DNA from 2 places in the Nisaea sp. genome. Region 2 is predicted to be linked to the other one. Evidence: riboswitches for the same ligand, from Rfam matches in the RefSeq annotation. Region 2 holds a riboswitch; the other holds the start of a gene.
What was found. Region 2 has a riboswitch for S-adenosylmethionine ahead of metZ (O-succinylhomoserine sulfhydrylase). Riboswitches for the same ligand answer to the same signal wherever they lie in the genome.
Positions count from the first base shown of each region.

Region 1: linked by a shared signal. The riboswitch ahead of metA (homoserine O-acetyltransferase MetA) and the one ahead of metZ (O-succinylhomoserine sulfhydrylase) in region 2 are both predicted to bind S-adenosylmethionine.

Region 1 covers NZ_JAXMNY010000001.1:385,384-397,553, reverse strand. Annotated here, with positions in the region: gene VOI22_RS01835 (AraC family transcriptional regulator) at 1-99, opposite strand, end outside; gene VOI22_RS01830 (glutamine synthetase family protein) at 257-1,669, opposite strand; gene VOI22_RS01825 (Rieske 2Fe-2S domain-containing protein) at 1,666-2,985, opposite strand; gene VOI22_RS01820 (2Fe-2S iron-sulfur cluster-binding protein) at 3,040-3,372, opposite strand; gene VOI22_RS01815 (IclR family transcriptional regulator) at 3,518-4,273, shown strand; gene VOI22_RS01810 (tyrosine-protein phosphatase) at 4,790-5,368, opposite strand; gene VOI22_RS01805 (SDR family oxidoreductase) at 5,429-6,202, opposite strand; gene metA (homoserine O-acetyltransferase MetA) at 6,346-7,278, opposite strand; SAM-I-IV-variant riboswitch at 7,328-7,434, opposite strand; gene VOI22_RS01795 (DMT family transporter) at 7,514-8,446, opposite strand; gene VOI22_RS01790 (1-phosphofructokinase family hexose kinase) at 8,534-9,505, opposite strand; gene VOI22_RS01785 (intradiol ring-cleavage dioxygenase) at 9,581-10,423, opposite strand; gene VOI22_RS01780 (FAD-dependent monooxygenase) at 10,420-11,649, opposite strand; gene VOI22_RS01775 (helix-turn-helix domain-containing protein) at 11,795-12,170, shown strand, end outside.
Region 2 covers NZ_JAXMNY010000002.1:366,430-378,599, forward strand. Annotated here, with positions in the region: gene carB (carbamoyl-phosphate synthase large subunit) at 1-3,042, shown strand, start outside; gene greA (transcription elongation factor GreA) at 3,141-3,614, shown strand; gene VOI22_RS11385 (cytochrome P460 family protein) at 3,689-6,745, opposite strand; SAM riboswitch at 6,904-6,981, shown strand; gene metZ (O-succinylhomoserine sulfhydrylase) at 7,133-8,341, shown strand; gene VOI22_RS11395 (PAS domain-containing protein) at 8,436-8,966, shown strand; gene VOI22_RS11400 (PAS domain-containing protein) at 9,053-9,580, shown strand; gene VOI22_RS11405 (GNAT family N-acetyltransferase) at 9,577-10,053, shown strand; gene VOI22_RS11410 (mitochondrial fission ELM1 family protein) at 10,073-11,053, opposite strand; gene VOI22_RS11415 (Lrp/AsnC family transcriptional regulator) at 11,206-11,715, shown strand; gene dtd (D-aminoacyl-tRNA deacylase) at 11,794-12,170, shown strand, end outside.

The DNA.
Region 1 (12,170 bases), on a different contig from region 2:
CCAGTGGTCAATAACCATGTGGTCGAACTGCAGATAGTTGACGTCATGGACCGGGACGATGCTCCTGACGGAGGATTTCATACGCGGCCGATATGACATCTCACATCCTGCGGGTGATACTAAGAATGATTCTCATTTATTAATGGGTGTGAAGATACTTATGACAGGCCAACTGTCAATGAATCCGAGACCGGCACATCAAAATAGTGTGCTGGGCACCGCATGGGTCCGCCTTCTACACAGGAAAAAGCACAACCTAGAACAGGGAGAAGTATTCCCGCTCTTCCCATTCGGAGACGGCCTGGGCGTAACGGTCCCATTCTGCCTGTTTGATGTGGCTGTAATAATCCACATAGGCATCGCCGAGCGCTTTCCGGAAGAAACTGCTCTGCCGGAACAGCCCGATCGCGTGCTCCAGGCTTGATGGCAGCTTTTCCGCATCGCTATCGTAAGGCCGTTCGACAGGTGCCGGAGCCGTAAGCCCGCGCTCGATCCCGTCGAGGCCCGCAAGGATCTGTGATGCCATATAGAGATAAGGATTGGCTGTCGGCTCCCCGACCCGGTTTTCAACCCGGCTGGCCTTGTCGCCAGGCTTCGCCAAAGCGCGGATCATGGCGCCTTTGTTGTCCCGGCCCCACTGCACCCGGTCCGGCGCCAGCGTGAAGGGGCGATAGCGCTTGTAGCCGTTTACCGTCGGCGTCGAGAGCAGGCAGCTCTCGGCCGCGTGCTCGAGCAGGCCGGCAATCCAGTTCCCGCAGAGCGTTGAAAGAGTTTCGCCCTCCTCCGGGATGAACAGGTTTTCGCCGCTCTTCAGATCCACAAGAGACTGATGCAAATGCCAGCCGCTGGCCATCGCATCCTTGAATTTTGGCCGACACATGAAAGTCGCGTGCAGCCCGGCGCGGCGGCAGACCTGCTTCACCATGGACCGGAACAGGATCATGTTGTCCGCGTGCTCCATGGCCGGCGCCGGATGGAACGTCACCTCGCACTGGCTCGGCCCGAATTCCGCCTCGAAGGACCGTACCGGCAGACCAAGCGCCACCGCATTGCGCCGGACCAGATCGAATATTTCTTCCAGTTGGTCGTACCGGTCCTCGGTCAGATATTGATAGCCGTGAGAGAGCAACTCGGTCTCCGGCGCCTCTTCCGGCTGCCCGGTATCCCCGTGACCGAGCTTCGGGTCGGTTACTTTCAGGACATGGAATTCAACCTCAAGCCCGGTGACCAGATCGTAGCCTTGCGCGTTCAGCCGCTCGACCGCCCGGCGCAGTATCCCCCGGGAGCAGACCTCAAGCGGCACTCCGTCGGCATCCATCAGATCCGCCTGCATCCAGCCGGAATGCGGCGACCATGGCAGCACCTTGAAGGTTGCGGGGTCCGGATGCATCAACACATCCCCGGCCCCCGTTAAACGCCCTTCACCGAACCCAGCATCCTCCTGCCAGACAGGGAACACGGTGCGGTGCGAGGTGTCTTTCAGCAGCAGTGTTGATGTCATGGCAATGCCGGAGCGGAAGGCGCTCTCCAGGTCGGCCGCCATCACTGTCTTGCCGCGCAAGATCCCGTGCTGGTCCGCGAAGGAAATGCGGACGACTTCAAGCCCCTCTTCTGCTACCCGCGCCAGTACGGCGTCGATTGCACCCTGATCCACAGTCACCTCATTCACGAGAGTGCCGCGTCCCAGGAGCAGGAAGCACGCCGGCCGGCATCCCGGTCGATCCAGACAGACTCCCATTCCTCGGTCGGGCCGATGGCATCGATGGAGATCGGCCCCTGAATGTCTTTCGCCGTGGCTTCGTCGATTACCAGCGGCAGCTCGCCCTCGCCCAGCTTCACGCTCTTGATCGCGGCGCGCAGCATCCGCCGGTAGCGAACGATGGCGGCGTCGGAGGAGGCGAGATGCTCCCGGGTGCGGTCCTGAACCGCGCCCATGGATTCCACTGCCCACTGGTCATGCACATTGATGTCCAGCCCCATGCCCGTATAGGTCAGTGTCTTCTGCTCTTCCGGGTCGTAGCCATACTCGTTGGACTTGTTGCGGAGCGGCGCATAATCCGGCAGCCGGTGCTCCTTCAGGCGCTGCTCGCGCATCTTTTCCTTGTCGACCGGCGCGCCGAAGCTGGTGAACATCGAGTACCAGTAGCAGTGAGTATCATCCACCGGTACATGCCACTGGGTGATGGTCATCTCGTTCGACATCGGAATGGTAATGGCACAGGGGAAGACCTGATTGGTCACCCGCACGTGGCGCTGACCGTTGCCGAGATCGCGTAGCGCAATGATCCGCAGCCCGTAATCAGTCTCTTCTACCTTCAGCTCCGGGTTATCGAACTCCCGCAATACCTTGGTCATCGGCATGTCGCTCTGGGCCGCCTTGTCCCGGAACTGCTTGCCGTAGCCGTCGGCCGGGTCCTCGTCCTGCAGGAAACGGTGCAAGAAGGACGCATGGGCCGGGTCGATACCGATTTCCAGCGCCTGCAGCCAGTTGCATTCCCACAGTCCCTTGAAGGCAAAGACATGGGTGTCGGGCGCGCGGAAACAGTCCAGCGCCGGGAAAGCAGGCGGCTCGCCCGGCCCCATATAGGTCCAGATGACGCCGTTCTTCTCGACCGCCGGATAGCTGGAGATCCTGATGCGCTCATGCATGCGCGAGCCGTCCGGTTCTGCCGGCTGCTCGGTGCATTGCCCGGTCTGGTCGAAATGCCAGCCATGGAAAGAGCAGCGGATGCCGCCGCCCTCAAGCCGCCCGTAGCAGAGATCGACCCCGCGATGCGGACAGAACCGGCTCATAAGGCCGAGCGTGTTGTCTTCCCGGCGGAACAGGACCAGATCCTCGCCCATCAGCCGAACAGGCGCGACCGGGCGCGGGCCGTCAAGTTCGACCGCGAGCGCCGCCGGCATCCAGTAATGCCGCAGCAATCGCCCCGCCGGCTGATCGGCACCGACGAGCGTGATCTCGTCGTTCTTTTCCTGGCTCATCATGGCAGGGATTCCTCCGCGTTGAAGCGCTTCGATCCGATATCTCGGTTCGATTTCCTAGTACTGGCGATCCGGGATCTGAATCCTGATCCCGTCCATTTCAGACGTAAGTTTGACCTGACAGGAAAGACGGCTGGTCGGGCGCACTTCGGCAGCTGCGTCCTCCAGCATCACCGTCTCTTCTTCCTCGGCTTCCGGCAGAAGACTGGAGACTGCATCGTCGAAATAGACATGGCAGGTCGCGCACATACAGCTTCCGCCACACTCCGCCTCGATCCCTTCAACGTCATTGAAAACAGCAGCCTGCATGACGGTTTCACCCGTCTCAGCTTCAACTGTTTCAACGGCCCCTTCCGGCCGCACGAAATGAACGGTGATCTTAGTGCCCACGACATGTCTCTCCTTGCCAGCTCCCATCAGATATCGATTGAGGCTGACATATAGATTTGACCGATTATCGAACATTCGGTCTATTATTGATCAAGTTCAAAAATACACCGCAAACCGAGGATACGGTCAAGACCCCCGGAGTTCCATGATCGCCGACAAGGATATCTCACTCACCTTCATGAAGGGCATGGAAGTGCTCGAAGCGTTCGAGCATGCCGCAACCCCTCTCACGATCCCCGAGCTTTCCCGGGCAACCGGCATCAATCGCTCGGTCACGCGCAGGCTGGTCCTGACATTGGTTCAGCTCGGCTATCTCCTGGAGGCGAACCGCGCCTACACACCGAGCCCGCGCGTGCTCCGGCTGGCCAGCGGCTATCTGAAGGAACGGCAATTCGGGCGCACCGTGCAACCGGTGATGGCCGCCTATTCGAAGCGCCTCGGCGATGCGATCTCTCTCGCGGTCAGGGACGGGACGGACGCAATCTATGTTGCCTATTCTCCCGGCGATCCGGCGCTGATCACGTCCGGCTTCAGCATCGGGTCGAGATTGCCGCTGACCGCGACCGCGATCGGTCGCGTGCTTCTGGCTTTCAGCGAGCCTGGAGAAATCGAACGCATCCTCGCCGAGCCGACCGCCGCCTATACTCCAGCAACCAAGACAGACCCGGACGCAGTTCTTGCCGACCTTGCAACGACCCGCGCACGCGGGTTCGCCCACGTCACAGGCGAATACGAGCCCGGCGTCGCTTCCATCGCAGTCCCTGTCATGGGATCGAACAATATCGCAAAAGCCGCTCTCGGCATCGTTGGGCCTGCGGCGCGGTTTGAGGAGATGGAGGTTTGTGCCGCGAAAGCCGCACTGCTCTCGGAATGTGCGGAGACGCTGGGGAGCTTCGTTTAGCGGCACTTACAAGAGCATGGGAATGCTGACGCGGCGAGCCGGAGACGAAGCCCCGGCCCGCCACCCTGAGCCGATCCCAAACGGCCGCAGGAAGATCAATCACACGTCCCGACGCGGGCTATTGCTGAAAAGAGCCCATCAAAACACGCAATTTTTAGATGCGTACTCCAAAATCGCGGCAAACCATACATCAGTACTCGGCTGCACCGCAAGGGTTTACCAAATGGCCGAGACAACAGGCATCGGCCAGCCTCGCCGGAACTCAAATTATTTGTCTGGAATCCTGATTCAGAACAAAATTTTAGTGGGATTATAGAACCTTAGGAAACACACCAACGGCAAAAATAGAAATTTTGCCCATCTGGAAACATCGAAAAAATCAACCCAAGATTAATATCAATTCGTAAATCCAAATCGATTAACGCTAGAAACCGGAAAGTAGATTGAATTGTTGCCTGCTTGAGAAAAGCGGCACCCGGGAAATCCGATAATCTTTGCCATTCATGTCCTTCAGGCTCAGGAGTCCGGAAATCCGAGCCAGGGCTCGAGAACTTCAAACGTTTCATCCATGGCAAATGCTCCCGCAAATGGTATGGAGACATGCCCATAGCGCAAAGATATCTGTTCTTCAGCAGCCTCTTCGCCATGTTTGGTGACCGCCGCTAAATACAGCGCTGCCGCAAGTCCACTCCGATCGGCGCCGGCCTTGCAATGGATCAGCACCGGCCTCTCTGCCCGCTCGAAAACCAACAGGAGCTCTGCGGCTTTTTCCTGCGACAATTCAAGAGACGCGGACATGTAGAAATCGACATGGTCGATACCGAGACGATCCGCCTCGGCAACTTCCGCCTCATACCAGCCCTTACCGGTATGCTCTCCACGCAGGTTTACAATCGTCTTGATGCCGTACGCCTGGTGGTATTTGGAAATATCCGCAGCGCTTGGCTGAGCGGACCGATAGAGCGTTCCGGGAATGACGGTGTGGAAATTGCCGGTCAACTGAAGCCCGCCTAGGTAAAGCCCGGCTCCGAGGAGAAGGCCGAAAAATCCCCCTCCGATAACCCGTAATGCTTTCCTGCATCGCTTTTGCGGCACAGCAGAATGCTCCAGTGAAATGTCCGGAAGCCAGAGCCTGAAAGGTCGAACCTCTCAGGTTTAGTAATCTTCACGCAATGTCGAAAGCCCGATCCCGGTCGCCTCGAACCCGCCATCGACCGCAAGATACTGACCGTTGATATAACTCGCCTTGTCGCTTGAGAGAAAGAAGATCGCTTCGGCCAATTCCGTCTCGAGGCCATAGCGGTTCATCGGGATGTTGGCGTGATAATCGGCCCGAATTTCCGGTGTATGGACTTTCAGCGCCATCGCCGTGTCCACCGGGCCGGGGCAAACCGCATTAACCCGGATACCTACACTACCGAGCTCGGCCGCCTGCTGCTTGGTCAGATGCAATACCCCTGCCTTGCTGGTGCCATAGGCAACGCGGAGCGTGCTTGCGCGAAAGCCGGAGATAGAGGCGATGTTCACAACCGCTCCGCCACCGTTTTTCAACATCACCGGCGCGACGGCGTTGGTGCAGAGAAACGGCCCGTTGAGATTGGTTGCCATGATCTCGGACCATTCCTCGAAGCTGGTCTCCAGTACCGGCTTGAAATTCGCAATCCCGGCATTGTTGACCAGCGCATCGATGCGCCCGAATGCGGCCTCGGTCTCCTCGACCGCCCGGCGTACCTGATCCGGATCCGAGACATCGGCAAAGATCGGCATTGCGCCATTGCGGTGACCGATATCTTCCATCGCCTGTGTCAGCGTCTCCCTGTCCCGGTCCAGCAGCGCCACGCGCCAGCCCTCGTCAAGAAACTTGAGTGCCGCCGCCAGGCCGATACCGCGCGCGGCCCCCGTAATGATGGCAACCTTTGAATCTGTCATTTCCTACCCCGCTTTTTTGATACTGACGCCTCTTGCTTCTGCGTCTTCAGACTTGCTCGTGTCGGACGTTAGAAGATTGCCGCCCGGACAAAAAGAGATGACTGGCGCGTGCTCATAATGATGGTGGGCGCCAGTCCGGCGGGTCAGGTCTCTTCCGACCCGCTTCCGATCAGCGCCATGTCGAACGGCGTGGTCTGGTAGATCTGGTTGATCCAGTTGGCGAACAGCAGATGTGCATGGCTGCGCCAATGGTTTTTTGGTGCCTGCTCCGGATCGTTGTCCGGGAAATAATCGTGTGGCAGCGCGGTATCGAGACCACGCTCCCGATCACGGAAATACTCGTCGCTGAGCGAGTCGGAATCATACTCGATGTGATTGAACATGAAGAGCGTGTGCCGCGCTTTGTCCTCAAGCAGACACGGGCCCTTCTCGGCGGAGTCCATCAGGGTCGTGATGCCAGAATCCTCCGGAATGTCGGCTGAGCGGATTTCGGTCCAGCGGGACACCGGTATGGAGAAATCATCCGAGAAGCCACGCAGGTACGGCGATGCCGGCGCCATGTTGCGATGCCGGTAGACGCCGAACGCCTTCTGCGGAAGCGCGTGTTTCGGAACCCCGTGAAAGTGATAGAGCGCAGCCTGCGCAGCCCAGCAGATCATGAAACTCGAATGCACATGGGTCCGCGTCCAATCGAAAATCCGGCACAGCTCGGGCCAATAGGACACGTCCTCATATTCCATCTTCTCGACGGGAGCCCCGGTGATCACAAGCCCGTCGAACTTCTCGTCCTGCACGTCCTCCCATGGCTGATAGAAGGAAATCATGTGCTCCGCGGAGGCGTTACGCGACACATGGTCCGTCATCTTGATCAGGGACAGCTCAACCTGCAGCGGTCCGGCACCGAGCAGACGGGCTATCTGGGTTTCCGTACGGATCTTGTCCGGCATCAGATTCAACAAGCCGATCTTGAGAGGCCGCACATCCTGACGGATGGCATCCGCCTCGCGCATGACCATAACGCCTTCGGCTTCGAGCGCAGCGAAAGCGGGAAGATCGTTCGGAATCATGATCGGCATTTAAACGTCCTCTGCTGTTCCGGCGCATCGAGCAGAGCAGACATTATGGCGAGACCCGATTAGTTGCCGGTTCGGCCACATCTTCCTTTAGAGGAGCGCCACCTTGCCCGGAGAGCAGGTTGGCGTTGAGCGTCGGCTCAACTCTTGATGCAGACTGATATTTAATCGAAGCGGGCGCGTTTGGCAATTCCGTCGCTGGATGCCCGTCTAATTCGCAATCCCGGGAAATCATCCTTCAAGCCGTCGGGGAGAGCCGCGTAGGACGGCGTAGAGCAATGACGAGGCCCAGCGTGGCAATTGCCAGGCCCGCCCATTGCAGGATGCTTGGAAATTCGCCAAGCACCGGTATGGCAATCAGGATTGCCATGGACGGCGCCATCGCCGGAAAGAAGGAGGCTCGGCCGGGGCCGAGATGATGAACGGCACGCGCGAAGGCAAAAAGGGCGACCACGGCAGACAGAATTCCCTGCACGACGACCTGTTCGACGATTGCCTCAAATGGCGTCGCCAGCAGACGCTCCGGCCCCCAAACCATGAGGTAGAGCGGCCCGAAGAGAAAACCGGACAGAACGGAGACGATGGCGGTCGAAGTCCAGGCACTGATCCGCCAGCGGCGTACCAGGATTGTAAAACCGGCGAACATCGTGCCCGCGGTCGCGAACAGGATATCGCCCTTCCACGCTTCTGACTGCCCCGAGAACAGGTCCGGTCCGGCAATCGTCGCCAGCCCGATGACAAGCAGCGCGAGGCCTGTCAGCTTGGCCGGTGTCAGTCGCTCGCCGAACAGGATCGCGGCGAAACAGACGCTGGTCAGCGTCATGCCGCCCGGCTGGATAACCGCCGCATGCGCCGCCGGGGCGAAATAAAACCCGCTGGCCCCGACGATCAGAAACAATGGCCCCGCAAGCGCAGCGAGCATCAACGGCTTGAACCAGCCGAGTTGCACCAATTCCCTCCGCCCCGGCTGGCGCAGCAATATCGGCAGCATCACCAAGGCTGCCGAGGCGTAACGGAGAAAAGCGATATCGACCGCTTCGAGGCCGAGCACGACACCATGCCGGGACACCACGAGGAAACCGCCCCAGATGACCGCCGCCATTAAGCCGAAAGCGATACCGACACGCGGAGATTCCGCGTCGACCGCAGATTTAACGATGGTCGTTGGCATGTTTTTTTCGGTCCTGGGGAAAAGCGCTGCGCGCAAATTTTGTAGAGATGAAATCGCCCGCCGACCAGCGCGGAAAGTGAAAGCCAACTATCCTTTATTGCTATCGATCGAGGCCACATCAATCCGTTTCGTCCGGACCTGATCGAGCAGCCGTTCCACATCCTCTTTATGGCAGAGATCAGTACCCGGTGTCAGAAGCGCGGCCGAGCCAGCCGCAATGGCGTATCTGAACGCCGCCTCTGGCTCATCGCCCGACACCAGCCGCCAGACCATCGCGGCAAGGAAGCTGTCCCCCGCGCCCACGGCACTGATGGCTTTGACCGGCACCGCATCCGCGCGCACCCGAAGATCGCGGGTTACCAGGAACGCGCCCTCCTCTCCGAGGGTCAGCAAGAGGATTTCCGCCCGGCCATCCCGGACCAGTCCGGTGGCAGCCTCTTCCCAGTCCGCGCGACACTCAAGCGGCGCACCGGTCAGATCGCGCAATTCCTGCAGATTGGGCTTGGCCATATGGATGCCATGGCGTAGTGCGGCACCCAGGGCCGGCCCCGAGCTGTCGACAACAAGCCGGACGTCTTGGTCGGAGAGTTTTTCGGCGAGCCGTGCATATAGATCGTCCGGTGCACCCGGCGGCAGGCTGCCGCTCGCGACGACATAGTGATGCGGCTCGGCATAGGTGGCGACGGTATCGATACAGGCCTGCCAATCCTTCCGGTCGAGTGCTTCTCCGGGGAGAACGAACCGGTATTGCGCACCGCTGCGCGCCTCCGTTACGGAAAAGCTCTCCCGCGTTTCGGCGGCAACGTCGATGGCGATGCTGTCGACACCCTGCTCTTGCAGTATATCGCGGAGCTGCTGCCCGAGTGCGCCCCCTGCCGTATAAATCGCGCGGCAGGCACCGCCGAGGCGTCCGATCACACGGGCGACATTGATGCCGCCGCCCCCGGAATCGCGGCTGGCATCCCGGCATCGGAGTTTATTGGTTGGAACCACATGGTCTGTCACAGCCGACACGTCGACTGCGGGATTCATGGTCAGAGTGAGTATACCGCCCGTCAAAAAAATGCCCCCGGCCCGATCAAGTACGAACTTTACTCCGGCAGCATAGCGCGAGTTCCGACATGGCGTTCGAATTCACTCGCCAGACGGGTTCAGCACGAAATCAAAGCGTGAGCGCCACGGGACTTCGCCATCTGTCCGTTCAAATGATGCCAAAAGGCTCTGCTTCACGCCGAAAACCGCATCGGACGACAGATACGGATCTCCCTCAACGAAAGTGTGCGTCACCAGCTTCTGATAACCGGGCGCCGTCACCAGAAAATGCATATGCGCGGGCCGGTAGGGATGTCGCCCCAAAGCATTGAGCATTTTCCCGACGGGACCGTCATCCGGGATTGGATAGGAGACAGGCTTTATACCGACGAAGCTGTAGGCACCGTCCTCACCGGCAATGAAAACGCCCCTGTTGTTCCATTTCGGTTGCTGCTCCGGCTGTTGCACATCGTAGAAACCGTCCGCGTTGTCCGACCAGACATCGAGCTTCGCGCCTGCAACCGGCCGCCCCTCAAGATCAAGGACGCGCCCCTCGAACAGGCATTGCTCCCCCTTGCCGTCGAGACAGATGCTCTCCCCCATCTGCCGCACCGGCGCACCATCCACATGGAACGGACCGAAGACCGTACTCTCCGTCGCCCTGGCCGGACGGCGGTTGTTGATCGCGTCGACCAGCATCGAGAAACCAAGTGTGTCGGACAGCAGGATAAATTCCTGCCGTTCACCGGAACAGAGCTGCCCCGTCCGGGTCAGGAAGTCGATGCCGAACTCCCATTCTTCCTGCGTGAGATCCACTTCCTTTGCGAAAGGGTGCAGATGCTTCACGAGAGAGCTCATCACCACTGCAAGCCTGGGACTGATATCCTCTCCCATGCGATCGTGCACCGCTTCGGCGGAAGCCTCTTCCGTAAAATATCGGGTCATTTTCCTTCCCTCCCGGATCCGGATGCCTTCTTGCGAAAGCCTGCAACCTCTCGATAGCCCGCAGCAACTTCCTCAAGCTCTTCCGCCGAAATCAGATCCTCGATCCTGTCGTCAGGACCGGTCACCCGTGCGGCGGCAATATCCAGCACTCTTTCGGGGCCCGAGCGGCGGTTGGTCAGAACCAGTTTCGAGGTTGCGGGGCACCGCAATTCCTCATAGGCAAGCAGACCGTCCGGGCCAGGTTGTTGGGCCACTATATCCGCGAGAGTACGCGCGTCGATGATCGCCTGGGAGGCGCCATTGGCGCCGATCGGATACATCGGATGCGCTGCATCGCCCAACAAGGTCACCCGCCCAACAGTCCAGAAATCGACCGGATCACGGTCAACCATCGGAAACTCGGTTATCTGTTCCGTCGCCTCCATGACTGCGGCGACATTCATGTCCGCCAGCGCAAACTCCTTGAACGCCTCGATGAATTCTCGTGTTCCCTGCCGGGTCCAGTCCGCATCCTGAACATGGCGTGGCTGGTCGCGGCGCAACTCCGCCACCCAATTGGTGAGGGCTTTCCCCTGCCGCCGGGCCTGCTCGCTGATCGGGTAGGTGACGAACTTAACGTTATGATCTCCGACGATCATCATCGTTCGGCCATCGCCGATCATGTCCGTGGCCACCGCCCCGCGCCACATCATCGTTCCCTCATAATGCAGCGGCCCTTCATCCGGGTGTATCTGCGCACGGATCGCCGAATGCAGACCATCCGCCCCGATCAGCAGATCGCATTCGGCGCTATCACCGTCGGCGAAACGCATTGTCACCACCGCCTCGTCCTGTACGAAGCCTGACACCTTCTTTCCGATGACCACGGCATTGCCGCCCAGGCGCTCTTTCACCGCATCCAGCAGCAGGAACTGCAGCTCACCCCGATGGATCGAATATTGTGGCGCGGCGAAACCCGCCTCCATGTTGCGCGGGTCTGACTGGATCAAATGGCCGTATCTGGTCCGGTATTCTATGCAGCGGGTTTGAATGGCGGTTGCGTCCAGCACGTCCGCCAGCCCCAATTCCCGCAAGATCGCCGAGGCGTGCGGCATGACATTGATGCCGACACCCAAGGGGCTTATGTCTTCCACCGCCTCGTAGACTTGGACGGAAAAGCCCCGCTCGTGCAAACAAAGGGCTGCGGTTAAACCACCAATCCCTGCTCCCGCAATGCCAATATGCATCACATCCTCCCCTCGCTATTTTCATTATTCAATTTCGGCCGATTGTTCGCCGGGATAGATTTCTTCGAGAGTCAGGCTCACCCCGGACAGGATCAAGCCACTCTCGTGACTATAAATTGCACTATCTCAATATTTCAGGCGCGCCATGAATGATGCCCCTCTCGACCGGCACCAATATGTCCTGGGCTCCCCGTCCGCTCATGTCGGCCTGCTGAATTGCGAGCGGATCGCCGAGCGCCGTCATATCCACAACTGGAGCGTCGCCCCGCATTATCACGAGGGACTATCGCAGCTCTTCGTGTTTGGCCGGGGATACGTCACGGGGCAGATCGATGACCGTCACGCCTCACTGCCCAGCCCCGCGCTCGTCTGGGCCCCGGCTTTGTGCCGCCACGGCTTCGATTACGAGCCGGAAATGCTGGGATGGGTGATTACGATACCGAGCACCGACGTCGCCCGGCTGACGGAAGGGCGGCCATGGCTGCGGGAAAAAACCCAGAAACCGCAGGTCTTGCTGGGGG
Region 2 (12,170 bases):
ATGGTCGCCCGTGTGATCGAGAAAGAGCGCCCGGATGCGCTGCTCCCGACCATGGGTGGACAGACCGCGCTGAATACCGCGATCGCGCTCTCCAAGGACGGCACGCTGGACAAGTACAATGTCGAGCTGATCGGCGCCAAGCTGGAAGCCATCGAGAAGGCGGAAGACCGGCTGCTGTTCCGCGACGCAATGGACAAGATCGGTCTCGATTCCCCGCGCTCAAGCCTCGTGCACACGGTCGAGGAAGCGATGGATGCACTATCCCATGTCGGCCTACCGGCCATCATGCGCCCGTCCTTCACCCTTGGCGGCGAAGGCGGCGGTGTCGCCTACAATGTCGAGGAATACGAGCAGATCATTCGCAACGGCCTGCGCGCCTCTCCGGTCAGCTCCGTGCTGGTCGAGGAAAGCGTGCTCGGTTGGAAGGAATACGAGATGGAAGTTGTCCGCGACAAGGCGGACAATTGCATCATCATCTGCTCCATCGAGAACGTCGATCCGATGGGCGTCCATACCGGCGACAGCATCACCGTCGCCCCAGCCCTGACGCTGACCGACAAGGAATATCAGCGGATGCGCGACGCCTCCCTCGCGGTGTTGCGCGAGATCGGTGTCGAGACCGGCGGCTCCAACGTCCAGTTCGCGGTCAATCCGGAGAACGGACGGCTCATCGTCATCGAGATGAACCCGCGCGTCTCCCGCTCCTCCGCGCTGGCGTCCAAGGCAACCGGTTTCCCGATCGCGAAGATCGCGGCGAAGCTGGCTGTCGGTTACCTGCTTGACGAGCTCAGCAACGACATCACCGGCGGCGCGACGCCGGCGAGCTTCGAGCCGACCATCGACTATGTCGTCACCAAGATCCCGCGCTTCACCTTCGAGAAGTTCCCGAACGCGGTGCCACTGCTGAGCACGGCTATGAAGTCGGTCGGCGAGGCCATGTCCATCGGCCGCAGTTTCCCGGAGAGCCTGCAAAAGGCCCTGCGCTCCATGGAAACCGGCCTGACTGGCCTCAATGAAGTTGATATGCCGGGTGTCGGCAGCGACGGCGTTGATCAACAGCGGGTCCTTGCGGCGCTCAGCGAACAGACGCCGGACCGGCTGCTGCGCGTGGCCCAGGCCTTCCGGGCAGGTCTCTCGCTGCAGGAAATCCAGAATGCCAGCCACTTCGATCCGTGGTTCCTGCGTCATATCGAAGAAATCGTGGCCGTCGAGGCGGAGGTTCGCGAAGCCGGCCTGCCGACCCATGCGAAGGATTTCGCCCGGCTGAAGCAAATGGGCTTCTCCGACGCCCGGCTCGGCGAGCTGACAGGCACGGAAGAGGCCGACGTGACGGCGGCCCGCCACGCACTGGATATCCGCCCGGTCTACAAGCGCATCGATACCTGCGCCGGCGAATTCCCGTCCCCCACGCCCTACATGTATTCCTGCTACGAGAGCAATGGCTACGAAGCCCCAGAATGCGAGTCCGATCCGACCGATGCCGAGAAAATCGTCATCCTGGGTGGCGGGCCGAACCGGATCGGTCAGGGCATCGAGTTCGACTATTGCTGCGTCCATGCCGCCTACGCGCTGTCCGAGGCCGGGTACGAGACCATCATGGTCAACTGCAACCCGGAAACCGTCTCGACCGACTACGACACGTCCGACCGGCTCTATTTCGAGCCGCTGACCGCGGAGGACGTGATTGAGCTGGTCCGCAAGGAACAGTCCAACGGAACGGTGAAAGGCGTCATCGTGCAGCTCGGCGGGCAAACCCCGCTGAAGCTCTCCCAGGCACTTGAAGATGCCGGAATTCCGATCCTCGGCACATCGCCGGACGCTATCGATCTCGCCGAGGACCGGAAACGGTTCCAGGCGCTGCTGAACGATCTCGGCCTGCGTCAGCCAGCAAACGGCACCGCCTTTACCGTCGAGCAGGCAGAGGCCATTGCCCGCGAGGTCGGCTATCCGGTTGTCATCCGCCCGTCCTACGTACTGGGTGGCCGCGGCATGGAGATCGTGCATGAGCCGTCGCAGCTCCGCCGTTATATGGAAAAGGCCGTCATCGTATCGGGAAAAAACCCGGTGCTGGTTGACAGCTTCCTGCGCAGCGCCGTCGAGGTAGACGTGGATTGCCTCTCCGATGGCAAACAGGTCTATATCGCTGGCATCATGGAGCATATCGAGGAAGCCGGGATTCATTCCGGCGACAGCGCCTGCTCCCTGCCGCCGCAAAGCCTGCCCGAAACCGTGATCCAGGAGATCCGGCGCCAGGCGACCCTGCTGGCCGAAGGCCTGAAGGTGGTCGGCCTGATGAACACCCAGTTCGCGGTCAAGGACGGTGCGGTCTTCATCCTAGAGGTGAACCCGCGCGCCAGCCGGACCGTGCCGTTCGTCGCCAAGGCGACCGGTGTGCCGATTGCCAAGATCGCCAGCCGCATCATGGCCGGCGAGAAACTGGCCGACTTCCCGCTGCCGACGAAAATGCCGGACCATGTCGCGGTGAAGGAAGCCGTCTTCCCGTTCAACCGGTTCCCCGGCGTCGATGTCATTCTCGGCCCGGAAATGAAATCTACCGGCGAAGTCATGGGCATCGACAAAGATTTCGGCCGCGCCTTCGCCAAGAGCCAGATGGCCGCGAGCACGCATCTGCCGACGTCCGGCACGGTCTTCGTGTCCGTGCGCGACGAAGACAAGGCGGAGATCGTCAAACTCTCTATCGATCTCGCGGAAATGGGCTATCAGCTGCTGGCTACCGAAGGCACGGCGAATGTCCTGAAAGAGGCCGGCTTGCGTGTCGACCGAACCAAGAAAGTGCTCGAGGGCCGGCCGCATATCGTCGACAACATGCTCTCAGGACACGTTGATTTGGTCTTCAACACCACCGGCGGGGCCCAGGCGATCTCGGACAGTTTCAGCTTGCGTCAGACTGCGCTGACCCACAATATTCCATACTATACGACGGTCGAAGGTGCCCGAGCCGCAGTTCAGGCAATGAAAGCGATGCGGGCCGGTCGCCTTGAAGTGGCACCGTTGCAATCCTATCTAAGCGGATCGTTTTGACGGCCGGCGGTAGGACCGGGCGCCACCGGTGACTCTTCCTCGGAAGAGCGGGTCGCCTTTTTTGTAAGCTTTTTGAGTAAGTAACCGAGGTCGGTTTAATGGAAAAAGTCCCGATGACGGCGCAAGGTTTTGATCGCCTCAAGGCCGAGCTGAAGCAGCTTAAGACTGTGGAGCGCTACGAGATCATCAAGGCCATTTCGGAAGCACGCGAACACGGCGATCTTTCAGAGAATGCCGAGTATCATTCCGCACGCGAACGCCAGAGCTTCATCGAAGGCCGCATTCTCGAGCTTGAGGACGCGACCAGCCGCGCCGACGTTATCGACACCGCCAAACTCGGCGGCGAAACGGTAACCTTCGGGACCATTATCAAGGTCGCGGATGAGGATACGGACGAAGAGCAGACCTTCACCATTGTCGGCCCCTACGAGACCGACATTTCGAAGGGCTTTATCTCGACCTCCTCCCCGATCGCACGCGCTCTGATCGGAAAACGGGTCGGAGACAGTGCCGAGGTGGCGACGCCACGCGGCTCGAAAAGCTACGAAATCCTCAGCATTGCCGTGATGTAATTCCGGCGCCTTGCCGCGCACAGAATTGAAGAGAAGAGCCCGGTTCGCCGGGCTCTTCTTCGTTCAGGGTCCCGTTAGTGACCCGCCGGCACGGTGACCGAACCCGTATCGGCGATGGTGAACTTCCAATTCTCGGCCTGCGTACCCGCCAGATTGAGATTCCCGCTGAGGAAATAGAGCCGGTCGCGGTCCTTGCCCTTGGCCGTGCAGAACCGGTCCTGCAGGTAGAAGGGCGGTGTCGCCTGGTAGGATAGCCGGGCGCGGACCGATACGGGCGTGCCCGCAAGCTCGCCCAGCGGGACGGCATAGCTCAGCCTGTCCCCGCCACCGCTCTTGTAGTCCGGATCATCCCCGACACCGAGAGACCCGGCATCCTCGGCCATGTCCGCACCGGCGCCCAGTGCCGCCGCAATCTCCTTGCGCTGTTCGAGCGGAAGATAACCGGTCGGCAGCAGCCTGTTATCCTTCACCTCCGCACAGATCGACAGGAAAGATGTGGTCAGCTGGCCTTCCGGCTTTGCGTCGTGACCGCATTGCGGGTTACTGGAGCCCGGCTTCGGCGTACTGACCAGTTCCTGATAGATCTGCACCTGATCCTGCCGCGTGATGAGCTGGTGGTGCGGCTGGTGCAGGCGTTTTTCGGGCTCGATCCGGGCAGAACAATCGTCCTTCCACCACATCTCGCCCGGCAGGGGTGCGCCATCCGGATCAACGATGCGACCCGCACCGTCCGTATTGCCGGAGGACCAGATCACATTCCCCAGCCGGTCCATGACGTCAAAGGTCACGAATGCCCGGCGGAAGCCGACCCCCGACGGGAACTTGTGCCCGACATGATTGGTGATGGAGACATCCGCCTCAAGAAGCGCCTTGTCAGTGTCTATAGAGACTTTGGTGACCGCAAGATCGGCCGTCGCCTTCGCCGCCTGATCCAGCATCTTCTGCTCGGTATAGATCAACGGGTCCATGCCCTTCTTGCCCATCATCGGGTCCTGGGTCCTGATGCCGAGCACGTCCGGGAATTGCTGGGCCATGCTGGTGAGGAAGACGTTGAGCCCGACCAGCGTGTGCTCGGCAAAGCCCTCGCGCACCGGCAGATCGATTTCATCCGGGCCGCGATTGAATTCGGCCTGCGGGAAATTGGAGAATTCCTGGATGCTCGCGATCCGCGATTTCACCGGCTTCCCGTCCGCTGTCTTCGACGGCATGTGGCAGTCCTGGCAGCTCTTTGAGATAGAGCCCGCACCTTCAGGCAATGGGCCGTCCGGCGAGGTTCCGGTGCGATAGGCACTAAAGGCCCATTCCGGATAGGTCAGCTGCTCATAGACATGACCGACGGTCTTGCCCTCATGCATCACCGGCAGGTGGACCGTGTGACAGGTGCCGCAGGTCTCCGACATGGCGAGGGTTGTGTTATGCGCCGGCTTGTTGCCAAGGGAGTCCACCATCGGCGCTGTCTTCGGGTCCTCGAACGGCCCGAAGATCACCTCCGGACCACCGACCAAAAACGAGCCGGTGAAGGTTTTGGCAAACCCGTCAACGTCCGGATTGAGGAAGGCCTGCCGCTCGACCACGCATTTGTTCTCGGGTCGCTCCTTCACCTCGTCGGAGATGTTTTCGCCGAGCACCATGCGATGACAGGAGGTGCAGGAAATACCGTCCCGGGCCAAAGCCCCGTAATCGGCATATTCGACATGCTCGTTCCTGGCTTTTTCGGATGGCCACGGCGTCGCCTCGACCACTTCGCGGGTGAAGGCTCCGCAGCCAGCCGGGTCCTCACCCTTCGGCATGGTGGCGAACGGCTTGATCTTGCCGGTACTGACATCGATGCCGTACTGACGCTGCCCCAGAATGCCGTGACAGCCGAGGCAGGTGTTCTCGACCAGCTTGGCGTCGGCTTTATGGAAGGTCTGGGTCTCGCTCGCGAGCTGGGCGAAGAAGATCGGATCACGTCCGGCCAGCCCCATCGGGGATGTCCGCCAGGAGCCATAGGGAGAATGGTTCCACATCTTTCCGGCCGCGGCATCCGAGCCGTCGCCATAATCTGGCGACACAGGCTCCGTCATATCGAACTGCAAGCCCGTGCTGCCCGCATCGTGGCAGCCAAGACACTGGCTGGAGGTCAGATATTCGTCATGGATCGTCGGGCCGCCGGCGGCCACAAAGGTTTCGTCATAAGTCTCCGACGGCATCTTCGGGACAGTCGCATAGTCCGGTGCCGCCCCGGGCCCGTTCCACTGGAAGGCCTCTGTGAATGCGGGATTGTAGGCATAGAGAGGTTGTCCCAGCCGTCGGACCTGATCAGTCGGTAATGTGACGACCGGATGGTTCGAGGCCGTGTCCGGCGTCGGGTCCTCGTCCTGATTGAGGAACACCAGCGGATGCCCCGGCTCCCCCTCGATATTCTTCTGCGAGGAGAAGGTCATGTTGTCCCGGGCGGAGGCATGGCAGTTCATGCAGTATTGCGCGAACCCCATATTGACCATCAGGTTGGAGGACTGGTTCGCCGGATAGTCCGGAGCCCAGCCTTTCCAGCCAAACCAGCCCCAGAACCAGCCGTCATGACTTTTCTTGGAATCACGCACCATGATCGCGGCGCCGTGGATGTTCGGGATCAGCTTCTCCGGCTCCACCGCAGAACAGACCGATGCCGGGGAGGAGTACATCTCCTTCACCATGATCGCACCGTCCGGAACGGGCGCCTTGTCCGTGCCCGAATCCTCGTCCGCCGGGGTCCGGTTGTCCTTGATCCAATCGAACATTTCCGGCGAGTACCAGATCACCACCGGCGCATGCGTGCCGTGATAGGTCCCGATCCACTCACCGCCGGTCAGATGCGCCGTCTCTGGTCCGGTATCACGGACAAACTTGTCCCGCACCCAGCCGGACGTCTTGTCGCGATGGCAGAAATTCACGAAATATTCCTGCAGCTTCAATTCGTATTCCCGCAGCGGCAGCGCGGAAGGATCGCGGACGACGGAATCAAGTTTCCGGCACAGTTCAAGATCCGTCGGCAGGACCGGAGCACTCTGCTCTTCCGGGCAGGTCGCGGCAGCAAGACCTGTTCCAAGGCCCAAAAGCAGCGCTGCGGAGACAAAAACATTCTTCAACCGGCAGAACCCAGTCATCATTCTCTCCATGTCTGCATGCTCTGTGGCACGCTTAGAAAAACCTTCTAAGGTAGAGTAACATGTTTTCGTCTCTACCCATGGATAGAGCTGTTTCAAAACTGTTAAAACCCATCCCGTGACGGCCTGGCGCTTGACATGCCCTGCCGCCCTCGTCTATTGCAGAACCCAGCGCCGATTTGAGACTCAGATTGCGGGCGCTTTAAAAATGCGGCTAAAGAGGGATTTCGATCCGTCCGGCACCGCCGCGACGGATTTTTTTGTTTCAGGCTTGGTCCAGCCGATTGGACCCGCGGGATTTGAGGGCAGCTTGCATCCGCGTCACCAAGTGCTAAAGCGCCACGGGGAATGCTCCCGTGGGCCCAATCAGAGACCAAGGAGCAGACGACCATGTCCGACAAAACCAGCCCCGCCTTCACCGAAGCCGCCGACTGGAATCTGGAAACCCGCCTGGTGCGCGGCGGCACCAACCGGTCGGAGTTCGGAGAGACCTCAGAGGCCCTGTTCCTCACGTCTGGCTATGTCTATGACAGCCCGGAATCGGCCGAGGCTCGCTTCAACGGCGAGGAAGACGGTTTCGTTTATTCCCGATACGGCAACCCGACGGTCCAGATGTTCGAGGATCGGATGGCCCTGCTGGAAGACGCCGAGACCTGTTTCGCCACCGCCAGCGGCATGGCCGCAGTCTGGGCAGCCCTGATCTGCCAGCTCAAGACGGGAGATCACGTGGTCGCAGCCCGGGCCCTGTTCGGCTCCTGCCATCACATCGTGACCAAGATCTTCCCGAAGTTCGGGATTGAGGCGACGCTGATCGACGGCACCGACATCGCCCAGTGGCAAAGCGCGGTCAAACCGAACACCAAGGTTTTCTTCTTCGAGACCCCCTCCAACCCGACCCTGGAGATCATCGACATTCCGGCTGTTGTCGCCATCGCCAAGCAGGCCGGTGCACGCGTCGTCGTCGATAACGTCTTCTCGACCCCGATCCTGCAGCAGCCGATCCGCCTCGGCGCCGACATCTCAGTCTATTCCGGCACCAAGCATATCGACGGCCAGGGCCGGACCTTGGGCGGAGCCGTGCTCTGTTCGAAAGAGTTCCGCAAGGATTATCTTGAGCCTTTCATGCGCCATACCGGCGGCTGTCTCAGCCCGTTCAATGCCTGGGTCTTGCTGAAAGGCCTTGAGACTCTCGACCTCCGTGTGCGCCGCCAGTCCGAGAACGCGCAGGCCATCGCCGAATTCCTGGAAAGCCATGCCGCCATCTCGCGGGTCATCTATCCCGGACTCGCCTCCCACCCGCAGCACGCGCTGGCGGCGAAGCAGATGAGCGGCTTCGGCACTCTTGTCTCGTTCGACGTCAAGGGCGGCAAAGAGGCTGCCTTCAAGCTTCTGAACGGCCTCACGATCGTCGATATCTCGAACAATCTCGGCGATACAAAGAGCCTGATCACCCATCCCTACACGACCACACACCGGGCGATGGAAGAGGCCGACCGCCAGGCACTCGGCATCGGTCAAGGTCTGGTCCGGATTTCTGCGGGCATTGAAAGCAAGGGCGATCTGATTGCCGATTTCACAAAGGCACTCGGCAAGTTCTAACGCCCCGCAGTCTAACGAAAAGCTGGATTTTAAAAGGAATTGCCCTACTAATTATATAAAACGCGTAAAAAGCGATACAAATTAGGGGCACACAATGGCCCAATGGGGACGGCAACCTTTCAGTAAAACAGATTTTCTGTTCGCGAAACGGATTGATCTTGAGGATCTGCCCAAGGACTCACTGATCAGAACAGCCTATGCATTCTGGCGGGCTCTGGCTCCGGAGCCATCCCTGCCGGCCCGGAGCGACTTCGACGCGACGGACGTGCCCCGTAAGATCATGCCATGGGTCTTCCTGCATAAAGTGGTGCGCAACGAGAACGGCACCCTCGACTACCGCTGCAAGCTCATGGGAACAAGCGCCGTTGCGACGATCGGTTTCGACCCGACCGGCCACCTGAACACAGAATATTTTTCAACGCCGGAGCTCAGATACCTCAACGAAAGTCTCGACCTAACAGTGCATCAGGCGATACCGACCTTCTGGAAGGCCGGTATCCCGCATGCACGCTACGAGACTGTTGCCGTCTGGCGCGGCATTTTCCCGCTGGCGAGTGACCGGAAAACAGTGAATATGATCCTCGGTATCGGCGAGCCGCGCCGCCTGTCGGGCGATATGAAATAGCATCTCAAAAGTAGCTTTAGCTATAATTTGTACTATTATTGGATTAACGACCCACCGAGATTCGGAAAGCAATCAGGAAGGCACGTATGGGCCATCCCGACCAGTCTGCGATTAAAAGATCTGCATTTCTTTTCCTCAAGCGCATCACGCTGGACGAAGTACCCGAGGATTCGCTCACAAGGACCGCCTACCGGTTCTGGCGTGGACTGGCCGTAGAGCCGACCCTTCCTGCCCGCACCGATTTCAAACCCGAGAACCTTCCGCGGGATGTTCTTCCGTGGATATTCCTGATGGATGTAATAAGGGCGCCTGATGGCGCACTGGACTATTGCTACAGGTTGAACGGAACCAGCAATGTCTCTCTTGTCGGGCGCGATCCGACGCGCCAGCTTGCGTCCAAGGTATTCGAGAAAAGCGACCGCCGGTTCATGCTCGACAGCTTCGACAGAACCGTAGAGGAGAGAACCCCGACCTTCTGGGTTGGCGCCATTCCTCACGACAGGATCGATCAAATCAATATCTGGCGCGGCCTCTTCCCTCTGGCAAGTGACCGGGAAAATGTCGACCAGCTCCTCGGCATCGCCGTGCCCCGCCCCAATGAAATGCAAACATGATAACGGCCCAAAGCGCATTCCGGGTGCGGCAGATAAAGGTCACGGACGCTACTGCCATTGCCGACCTGATAAACCCGATTATCGCGGACGGCAGACTCACTGCCATGACCAAAACCATAACGGGGCCGGATCAGGAGAGCTTCATCCGGACCCTGCCAAACCGATCCGCCTATCTGGCAGCGATTGAAGATGCGACGGACACTTTTCTTGGCGTCCAGGATTGCCTGCCTGACCCCGATCGTCCCACGCAGTGCGACATCAGCACTTTCGTGGATCTGAAAGCGTCCCGCCGGGGTGTCGGCCGAAGCCTCTTCAATGAAATGCTGAAGCAGCTTAAGCGCCTGGGGTTCCGAACGATCCGTGCTGTAATCAGGGAAGAGAACGCGGGCGCCCAGTCCTTCTATCGCGCGCTCGGTTTTATCGAGACAGGAAACCAGAACGGCAAAGTGATTGCGTCTTACAGGCTCGACTGAGCCGCACTCTTGCAAGCCGTTAGCGGCCGCACTGCTTCAGATGGCGCTCCAGCATCGGACACAACGCCTCCGCTACGCTCACGGCATCGTTCAGCGGCTCATACAGAAACGGCTCAACATGCCCGTCGAACGGCCGTGTCAGTTTTCGAGCCCGCAGATTTTGATGGAAAGCGGCAATCCGGCCTGTCGGCACCAACAGATCGGCGACATAGACGCCTTTGCCCGATGAACAGGCTTCGGAGACCATGTTCACCGAGTCGGATGTAACCACAATGGCGTCAGCCGCGCCGATGAAACCGAGATAGGGGTTCTCCCCCTCCCCGTTCCAGAAGCAGGCGGCTGCCTCATTCTGCCCGAGAGCGGAAAGCGCCTGGACCAGCCGCTCCGGCGTCCGCCGGGAGGCCGTGATCATCAAGCCGCAGCCGCTGTCGATCAGCCGCACAAGGTTACCGACAAACCGGTCCACCAGCGCATCCTCGACCTTTTGCCGACGGGTGGCACCGCCGACCGCGACAAGCACGCGCGGCCCCGGCAACGGCTGGACCATATGGCTGAAGCGTTTCGCCTCGGCCCGCAGATCGAGGGTCGCGAGGCTGTTCAGGGAAGCCGTGGTCACGATCACATTATCGCCCCGCGCCGGATCGTGTTCCGGAACGATCAGCGCGTCGAACAACTCCGGATCGATTCGCGGATCCTGGATCTGCACAGCAAAGCTATGGCCGCCCGACCGCGCCTTGACCGAAAGCACAGCGCCCGCATTGCGCCGGCCGCATCCGATGACAAGATCCGGCCAGGGCGGCGTGAGCGGGTCGCCCCCAGCGCTCGACGGAATCATCCGCCAGCTCCCCAGCGCCGGAAAGGCGCGCAGCAGCGGGGAAGGGCGGATACGTTTCATCACGGGCTCAATGCCGAGTGCCCGTGCGAGAGCAATCGACTGCACCTCCATGCCCCGGGTTCCGTCGCTGACGACCCAGGCCGACACATCCACCGGCTGACTCATAGGATGCTCCATCACAATATTTACGCACGAATATGACAAGGAGATGTAATAATCTTGCGCGAACGATCCCACCTGCTTTATTCTGCACTGCAATATCCGGCAAGGGAAACCTTCCGCTGCCGGTCACTCAATCGAACCAGGAGTCATCCGCCATGCGGCGCGTCAAGCTTGACCGTATCGACCGACGCATCCTTCGCGACCTGCAGGACAATGGGCGCATGACCAACGTGGATCTTGCGAACCGGGCCGGTATTTCCGCGCCTCCATGCCTGCGGCGCGTGCGCGCGCTCGAAGAGGCCGGCTTCATTCGCGGCTATCATGCGGACGTCAATCCGGAGGCGCTCGGCTACAAGGTCACGATCTTCGCTTTCGTCGGCCTCAACAGCCAGGCCGAAGACGATCTGGTCGCCTTCGAGGAAATGGTCGAAGACTGGCCCGAGGTGCGCGAGTGCCACATGCTGTCCGGGGAGACCGATTTCCTGCTGAAAGTGGTCGCCAAGGACTGGGACACTTTCCAGAAATTCCTGACCACCCGCCTCACCCCGGCACCGAACGTCTCCCACGTGAAAACCGCCCTCTCCTTCCGCACCCGCAAGCAATTGCCGGGCGTGCCTGTAGAGGTCGAGGTTGAAGACGACGAGGATGACGACGCCGAGGAGTGAGTACAGCCGGCCTTATTCATCCGCTTCTTTCAGGATCGGCCCGTTTCACTTTCGCCCGCATGCAAGGGAACGTCCGGAATGCGCGTACTGCTACAAAGAGTGAGTGAAGCCGCCGTCAGGATCGACGGTGTCATTGTCGGTGAGATCGGCCCCGGTCTTCTGGCCCTGGTGTGCGCCGTCGAGGGCGACGGGCAGGCGGAAGCCGAACGGCTTGCTGTGAAGACCGCGAAACTCAGGATTTTCGAGGACGATGCCGGGAAGATGAACCGCTCCGTCGCCGATATCGGCGGCCGCGTGCTGGTCGTCTCGCAATTCACCCTCGCCGCCGATACCCGAAAGGGCAACCGGCCGAGCTTCATCGGCGCCGCCGCGCCGGATCTGGCGAACTCCCTCGTCGAACATTTCGGCTCATGTCTGAAATCAGCGGGCCTGCCGGTCGAAACCGGTCGGTTTGG